2 regions of the Paenibacillus sp. GCM10027629 genome follow, and region 1 is predicted to be linked to the other one. Evidence: riboswitches for the same ligand, from Rfam matches in the RefSeq annotation. Region 1 holds a riboswitch; the other holds the start of a gene.

Region 1 (4,216 bases):
ATGCTCTTAGGTGATTTTATGATCCCATTGGTCACTCTGCTTGTCTATCGTTCGGGAGCAAGCTTTCCGGGATGGACACTGCAGGAGGCACTGCTTATCCAGGCCGTGTTTACACTCGCCAAGGGGGTCGCATTTCCATTTTTCTTTGGGATTGTATCGACGACGCTCTATCATGTTCGTGAAGGTTCGTTCGATGTCTTCCTGCTGAAGCCGCGACCAATTCTATTTCTTGCGATGATGAATGCTTTTGATTTGGACGATTTCGGTCGTCTAATTAGCGGTGGTGTATTATTTGGTCTCGCTTTGTCAGGGGTGCCTGTACCTAGTGCATTGCATTGGATTCAGTTCGCTGTCCTGTTCCTCTGTTCACTGCTTGTCTTATTTGCGTTCTCGTTGTTCTTGTCGGGACTACTGTTCAAATGGGTCGGCAGCAGTCGTGTTTATGATATGTTCGATTCCATGTCGATGTTTGGAATGTATCCGGGAACGATCTTCTCGAAATTGTTTCAGCAACTCTTCACGTATGTCATTCCAATTGCCATGATAGGTTTCCTGCCAGCGTCTGCGCTGCTCGGAAAAGGTGCGGATGGGGCGTGGCTATCGATGGGGACGAGCATTATTTTCTGTGGAGCAGGTCTTATGTTCTGGCATAGTATGCTTCGCAATTATACGAGCGCAGGGGGGTGACACGAAATGATTGAAGTCCACAATTTATATAAGACCTATACAACGTATACCCGTGGGTCGTCGTTTAAGGAAACGCTGCGCAGTCTATTTAAGCGGGAGACCGTCCTCGTACCTGCAGTCAAAGGGCTAACCTTCAAGGTAGAACCTGGAGAGATCGTTGGCTTTCTCGGACCGAATGGTGCGGGGAAATCGACGACACTGAAGATGCTCACGGGGGTCCTGCACCCTACCTCAGGGGATGTCCGTATCTTAGGATGCACGCCGTGGAAACAACGTAAGCGATATGTGCGCAACATTGGAGCGGTATTCGGGCAGAAGTCCCAACTGTTATGGGATATTCCCCCGCTTGACGCGTTCTATATGAACAAAGCCATTTATGCGATCGATGATGCCGCATTTGAAGGAACACTGCACAGACTATCCAGGCTGCTTGAGGTCGAGGAGATTATGCGGAAGCCGACAAGGCAGCTGTCGCTCGGAGAACGAATGAAATGTGAGTTCATTATGGCGATGTTGCATCGCCCATCCGTGGTGTTCCTCGACGAGCCTACGATCGGGCTGGATGTCATCGCGAAGGAGAAAATTCGCAGCTTTATTCAGGAGATGAATGAGCAAGGCGTAACGTTTATTTTAACCACACATGATCTGGAGGATATTGAACAGCTTGCACGTCGTGTTATCGTCATTAATAATGGCGAAATCGTGTTTGATGACTCGATCATGGCGCTGCGCAATTTTCTCGGCGCGAAGAAGAAAGTTCGGATCGTCACCGAGCAGCCTGCGGATTGGTATGGGATTGAGGGTGTTACCGTGCTTAAGCTGCATTCAGCCAAAGATGCGGAGTTGGAGCTCGACACGGATTGTCTACCGCTCAAGCGGTTCATTCAGCTGATGAACGAGCGCTGCACGCTGCAAGATATGACGATCGATGCGCTGCCGATTGAACAGGTGATCAAGGAGTTGTACGGGCATAAAGAAAGGATCGAAAAGGTCAGTGTTTTAACGGAATAAGAATTGTAATGAATATCTCTCTAACACACAAGATGTAGATGTTGAAGTTGATTTGTAGGAATGACGATCACGTGGAGGAGTCTTGCTTCCGTCTTGGTGACGGTGTAAGGCTCTTCTCTATTTTTATCTTAAATTTATCTAAAATATAATATTTTTATTTGAATAGAAACCCTTATTTTACGCCGATTGTATCCCTTTCCAACGCAAAATATAGGCATGTCATTGTATTGACAAGCACAATATATTGATGTAAATTGATTAAGCACAACTACATATCGTGATGTACAGGTTTTTTGCACCTCTAGTCTTAGAGTGCAAAGATTAATAGGGAAGTCCGGTTGAAATCCGGCGCGGTCCCGCCACTGTAATAGAGGAGCGGTTGCTAGAGAGCCACTGATTAGTACAAATCGGGAAGGCGGCAATCACGATGATCCTTGAGTCAGGAGACCTGCCTGTCATCTGCACATGTCATCCCTACGGAGATAGGAACGTGCTGGCGTCGTCTTAATGAGTGAACTATCGTTAAGGTGCGTTCGGTTCATTGTGCCGGATGCGCTTTTTTTAATGAGTAGAATGTATAATTTTTGAGGTCCCCACAAAATACCTGAGTCGGATTCGAAGGTAGTGTGTCACTTTGTGGGGGTATTTTATGAGCATAAGAGAGAGGACTGAGTTACGAAATGGTCATCGCATTTGATTCTAAGACCGGGAACGTAAAAAGATTTGTACATAAATTGAACATGAGGACTGTGGAGATCGACGAGCAGACACAGATGGATGAGCCATTCGTGCTGATTACGTATACGACAGGGTTCGGTCAAGTTCCAGAGAAGGTACAATCTTTTCTACAGAAGAACGGTTCGTATATGAGAGGCGTATCGGCAAGCGGGAATCGTAACTGGGGAACCAGCTTTGCGAAGAGCGCAGATACGATTGCGATGATGTATGATGTACCAGTCATTTCGAAATTTGAACTATCGGGCACGACAAATGATGTGCAACGGTTTGTAGAGGGAGTGAATAGCATTGCGGCATATTGAGTTAAATAACCAGTTGATGCTTCGTGACGCGGACGGATTTTTCCGATTGGATCGTGACCATGAGGCGGTAACAGCATTTATGGAAGAAGTAGAAAGTAAGAGCTTGCGGTTCGAGACGATCCATGAGCAAGTTGAATATATGATTGCGCATGAATACTACGAGAATGTTTATGAGAAATATACGGCTGCCCAGGTCGAGGAACTTTTTGAACTAACGAGAGCATCGGGGTTCGAATTCCAGTCCTACATGGCAGCTTCTAAATTTTATGTCGACTATGCCTTGAAGAGCAATGACCACACGCAATACCTTGAGCAGTATTCAGATCGCGTATCGATGGTATCTCTACATTTAGGTGATGGCGATTTCGACAAAGCCAAACGTCTTGCGGTTGCGATGATGGAGCAGCGCGTACAGCCTGCAACACCAACATTCTTGAACTCTGGTAAGAAGCGCCGCGGTGAGATGGTATCGTGCTTCCTACTCGAGATGGATGATGCACTTAACTCCATTAATTATGTGCTTGGCACATGTATGCAATTATCGAAAATCGGCGGCGGCGTGGCCGTGAACCTCTCGAAGCTTCGCGGTCGCGGAGAGGCGATCAAAGGCGTCGAAGGCGCAGCGAAAGGCATCATGCCTGTCCTGAAGCTAATGGAGGATGCATTCTCCTATGCGGACCAAATGGGTCAACGTAAGGGCTCTGGCGCAGGGTACTACAATATTTTCGGATGGGACGTTGTCGAGTTCCTTGATTGTAAAAAAATCAATGCGGACGAGAAATTGCGGATCAAGACGCTCTCGATCGGGCTGATCGTTCCGGACAAATTCTACCGTCTAGCGGAAGAGAACCAACCATTGCACGTATTTGCACCTTATTCGGTCTACAAAGAATACGGCATTCATCTGGATGACATGGATCTAGATCAGATGTATGATGAATTACTGGCGAACGATAAAGTGAAGAAGAAAGTCATCATGAGCGCGCGCGATATGCTCGTGAAGATCGGGATGATTCAATTAGAGTCCGGTTACCCGTACATTATGAATAAAACCAATGCGAATGAAGCGCATGCCCTCAAAGGCATCGGTTCGGTTAAGATGTCCAACCTTTGCACGGAGATCTTCCAACTGCAAGAGACATCCGAGATCGGCAACTATGGCGAAGGTGATGTGATCCGCCGCGATATTAGCTGTAACTTAGCGTCATTAAATATCGTGAACGTAATGGAACACGGCAAGATCAAAGAATCCGTTCATGAAGGTATCGAAGCACTAACGGCGGTTAGCGACATGACGAGTATTCCGAATGCACCAGGTGTACGTAAAGCGAACACGGAGATGCATTCCGTTGGTCTAGGCGCAATGAACTTGAATGGTTATTTAGCGAAGAACAAGATCGCCTATGACAGCGATGATGCGAAGGAATTCGCGAGCGCGTTCTTCATGATGATGAATTACTATTCCTTGGAGAAAAGTA
Region 2 (4,216 bases), on a different contig from region 1:
TCAATTGCTCCGCGACCCCAGCGATAAGTGAGGATGCATCCGTCTGATCCCGGCCGAGCCAATTCTGGAATGGGAACCTTCCCATCTCAAGAACCTCCTGCACGGAATATCCAACAGGTGGCAGCGTCTCCTGCTGTAGGACCGCAAGATGCTGTGACAAAGCTTTCCGCGAATACGCCGATAAAGGTTGGTTGCGAATGACAATCTCGCCCGCAGAAGCCGGCTCCACGCCGGATATGCATTGCAGCAACGTCGATTTCCCGCTTCCATTCGGACCGATGATGCCAAGACAAGTCCCTGGCTCCACTTCAAAATGAATATTTTGCAGCACCTTCGCAGCCCCATAATGCTTATCTACATGTTCGACTCGGATCATGACAATCGACCCCTTCGCGTTTTTTTGTTGCGGTGCAGCAGATAGGCGAAGAATGGTGCGCCAATAAATGCGGTTACAACGCCAAGCGGAATTTCAGTGGGTGCGAGTACCGATCGAGCAAGGGTATCTGCGATCACCATGTAGATTCCACCACCAATTGCGGATAACGGGACGATCAGTCGATAATTCGAGCCGACCAGCAATCGAATCATATGGGGGACGATCAACCCGACGAAGCCGATGACACCTGATACGGATACGGCCGCAGCCGTCATAAATGTCGCCGTTAATAGAATAATCATCTTCGTCCGATCCACACGAATCCCTAAATGCGCGGCTTCACGTTCCCCTAGCGCAAGGATGTTCATCGTCCTGGCATAACCCATCACAATAATAAAGCCAACGATCAAATACGGCCCCAGCACCGCGGTATATGCCCATCCGCGCAGCGAGAGGCTGCCCATGAGCCAGAACATAATTTCATTGATCGTCTTATCCGACAATGCGACGAGCAGGGACACGAACGCTCCGAGGAAGGCCTGCATGACAACACCGGCGAGTATTAACCGTTCCGTCGGTATTTTGCCTTCATCTTGCGCAAGCCGCATCACAAGCCATAGGGTTAAGACCCCTGTCGTGAAAGCAACAATGGGCACGGACCACTGTCCAACAAGTGAATATTGGATGCCAAAATAAATCATAAATGCCGCACCTACAGAGGCGCCGGAAGACACGCCAAGCGTGTACGGGTCCGCCAGCGGATTGCGCAAGACCCCCTGAAATGCCGCACCGGATAAGGATAGGCATGCACCAACCAAGACCCCAATCGCAATGCGAGGAATCCGTACCTTTAATAAGATCTGTTCATAGGAACCTGGCCACGTCTTGGGAATCATATCTTGAAGCCAAGGAATCTGATGCAGCAAAATGGCTGGGATTTGCTGCAGCGGAATATGCACTGAGCCAATGGTAGCCGAGACGCAAATCGTAAAAAGGAGGAGGAGTATTCCTCCCCCTCCCCACAGCAATCCTGTTCGGTTCATTATTTCACCAAATCCGGATAGATCGCCTTCGCCATGGCGATCAAGCCATCGGTTAGACGTGGACCTGGTCTGCTAAGCAAGTTGCCATCCACGCCAATCACTTGATTATTCTTAATCGCATCAATTTGATCCCAGCCGCTGCGACCTAGAATGATATCTTTAATCGGTTTGCCTGTCTCATAATCTTTGGCATCATTCGCGAATAGAATGACATTCGGATTCGAATGAATAATATTCTCTTCATTAATCTGCACCCAGCCTTGTACATCGGATGCCACGTTCACGCCGCCAGCGATTGTGATCAATTCATCCATGAATTCGCCTTTACCGACCGTCCAGCCTGGGGAGAATTCGATGTATACCTTCTTCTTCTGATCCGCAGCGACATTCTTCACCGCTTCAATGACCGAATCGCGGTCCGCCTTCATCTTATCGATCACTTGCTTCGCTTCCGCTTGACGATCCGTAATTTGACCGTACACTTCGATATTTTTCATAATATCTTCAAGCGTCTTCGGTTCGACTTTGAAAATTTTGATTCCCAGATCACGAAGCTTCTTCACGGATTCTTCTTTCATGGAAATTCCCGTAAAGACGATGTCCGCATTGGCACCGATAACCGCTTCTTCATTCGGCTTCATAATGCTTCCCATTTTCGGCTTGGAGCTTGCTGCTGCCGGGTAGTCATCATAATCCGATACACCAACGATTTGTTGATCCAGTCCAAGTGCGAAGAGCGACTCCGTCTCTGCCGGCGATACCGATACGATACGCTCAGGTGCTTTGTCAAATGTAAACTCCTCGCCTGTCGCATCCTTAATCGTAAGAGGATACTTCGTCTTGAGGTCCGATGTTTCGGTATTGTCTTTTTGCTCCTGTTTGCTCTGCTCTGTCTGAGCCCCTTGCTTTGCTGCGTCTTCTGTCCCCTTCGTACCGCAAGCCGCGATACTGACAACGAGCGCGAGAATCAGTGCCCACGTCGATAAACCTTTCCAAATCTTCATCCTTGTCTCTCTCCCCTTATTCTTAATGGAAGCTGAACGTTTGAACAGAGAAAACCCCAGATCCTACAGGACCCGGGGCACGTCAATTTCGGAATATATCCGTATGTATGCGTACTGCATGTCACACGTCTTCCAACTGAGCGCAACCCTTTCCTCGAAGGTTTGTCATTCGTATCCATAGGCAGGTCTCCTGACTTATGGGTCTTGCATGCCCTCGCCTTCCCATTCCTGTTATGGAACAGTGGCTATTGAGGTCATCCCCAGATTACAGTGGCGGGACCGTTCCGGATTTGCACCGGATTCCCTTTTAACCCGATCTATACGACATTCGCACAGATAGGGACCTACAGATTTCCTATTCAATTCAAGCTAAGCCTTTCACCTTGTTATTATAGGGGAAAAGCCCCCACCTTACAACTAAATATGTAGCACATTTGCAGCCCCTTGATTTGTATTTCGAATAAGAAATCTTTATCATCATAACTAGCAAATAATGAACCTCTTATTGAAGGAGAGAAATGCCCTCATGGATAGAATCATGATTGTAGAAGACGATCCCAAGATATACACCTTGCTCAAAGAGCAGCTTGAGAAATACGGCTATAAGGCTGTCGTCGCAGATGATTTCGACCGCATTGCGGATCAGTTCACCCAGATCGAACCCAATCTCGTACTGCTCGATGTCAATTTGCCGAAGTTCGATGGATTCTATTGGTGCCGCCAAATCCGCCAAATCTCCACCTGTCCCATCCTCTTCATCTCTGCAAGGGAAGGTAAAATGGAGCAAGTGATGGCCCTAGAGCACGGTGCCGATGATTATATTACCAAGCCTTTCGATTATGAGATTGTCATGGCCAAAATCGCCAGCCACCTGCGCCGCGCCTATGGTAGCTATGCACCAAAAGCTACGGAGCGCTCTTTAAGTCTCCACGGACTTACCCTCTTGCCTGAACGTCTGGAGGTCTCCTTAGCGGATCAGAGTCTGGAGCTGCTCCGCAAAGAATCGTTGCTGCTGGAAGTGCTCATGGAGCGTTATCCTCGCGTTGTTAGCCGTGATCGAATTCTGGAGAAGCTATGGGATGAGAACCATTTCGTGGACGAGAATACGCTCAATGTATATGTCACGCGCCTTCGCAAGAAGCTGAAGGATCTTGGCATAGAAGAAGCGGTCGAGACGGTACGGGGCGCGGGCTATCGCCTGAAGGTGACATGGGCGGATGTCTCCTCATGAGACTGTTCCTTCGTGATCACGTTCCATTAATGATTATTCTAGGACTTCAAATTGTTATAACATCCATTGTTTATGCCTTTAATGACGGTTCAGCACTATCGACCATCAGCTACGTCTTCTTCGTAAGTCTATTTCTGTTACTGGTCTTCCTCGTCTATCAATATGTGTCCAAACGGGGGTTCTATGCCAGATTATCGAATCCGGAGGCATCCATGGAGCCCATCTTCACATCCAAGAGCAGACAGTTCACACCGATCGAACAAGCATTGCAAGATTTGCTCACTGACCAGTTTCATTTTATGCAGCAAGAGCTTCATCAGGCAGAGAATCGTATGAACCGCCATGTTACGTTTATGAATCAATGGGTGCATGATATGAAGACACCGCTCTCCGTTATCCATATGACGATTCAAGATGAAGATGAGCCGATTTTTGACAGTATACGGGAAGAGACAGACCGGCTAACCAAGGGGCTTGAGACCGTGCTCTATATGGCTAGGCTGGATAGCTTCGAGCATGACTTTTATATTGAAGAGGTCGACCTCGCCCAGATGATGGGGCA

What was found. A riboswitch is a leader RNA that binds a small molecule or an ion and turns the genes downstream of it on or off. The one in region 1 is predicted to bind cobalamin.
Region 2: another riboswitch for cobalamin. It lies ahead of ACFQZR_RS24435 (ABC transporter substrate-binding protein); the one in region 1 lies ahead of nrdI (class Ib ribonucleoside-diphosphate reductase assembly flavoprotein NrdI).

What each region holds. Positions count from the first base shown of each region.
Region 1 covers NZ_JBHTGZ010000005.1:525,720-529,935, forward strand. The annotation lists gene ACFQZR_RS08325 (ABC transporter permease) at 1-687, shown strand, start outside; gene ACFQZR_RS08330 (ABC transporter ATP-binding protein) at 694-1,698, shown strand; cobalamin riboswitch at 1,968-2,168, shown strand; gene nrdI (class Ib ribonucleoside-diphosphate reductase assembly flavoprotein NrdI) at 2,379-2,738, shown strand; gene nrdE (class 1b ribonucleoside-diphosphate reductase subunit alpha) at 2,725-4,216, shown strand, end outside.
Region 2 covers NZ_JBHTGZ010000012.1:817,411-821,626, forward strand. The annotation lists gene ACFQZR_RS24425 (ABC transporter ATP-binding protein) at 1-376, opposite strand, end outside; gene ACFQZR_RS24430 (FecCD family ABC transporter permease) at 373-1,419, opposite strand; gene ACFQZR_RS24435 (ABC transporter substrate-binding protein) at 1,419-2,423, opposite strand; cobalamin riboswitch at 2,587-2,786, opposite strand; gene ACFQZR_RS24440 (response regulator transcription factor) at 2,950-3,654, shown strand; gene ACFQZR_RS24445 (sensor histidine kinase) at 3,651-4,216, shown strand, end outside.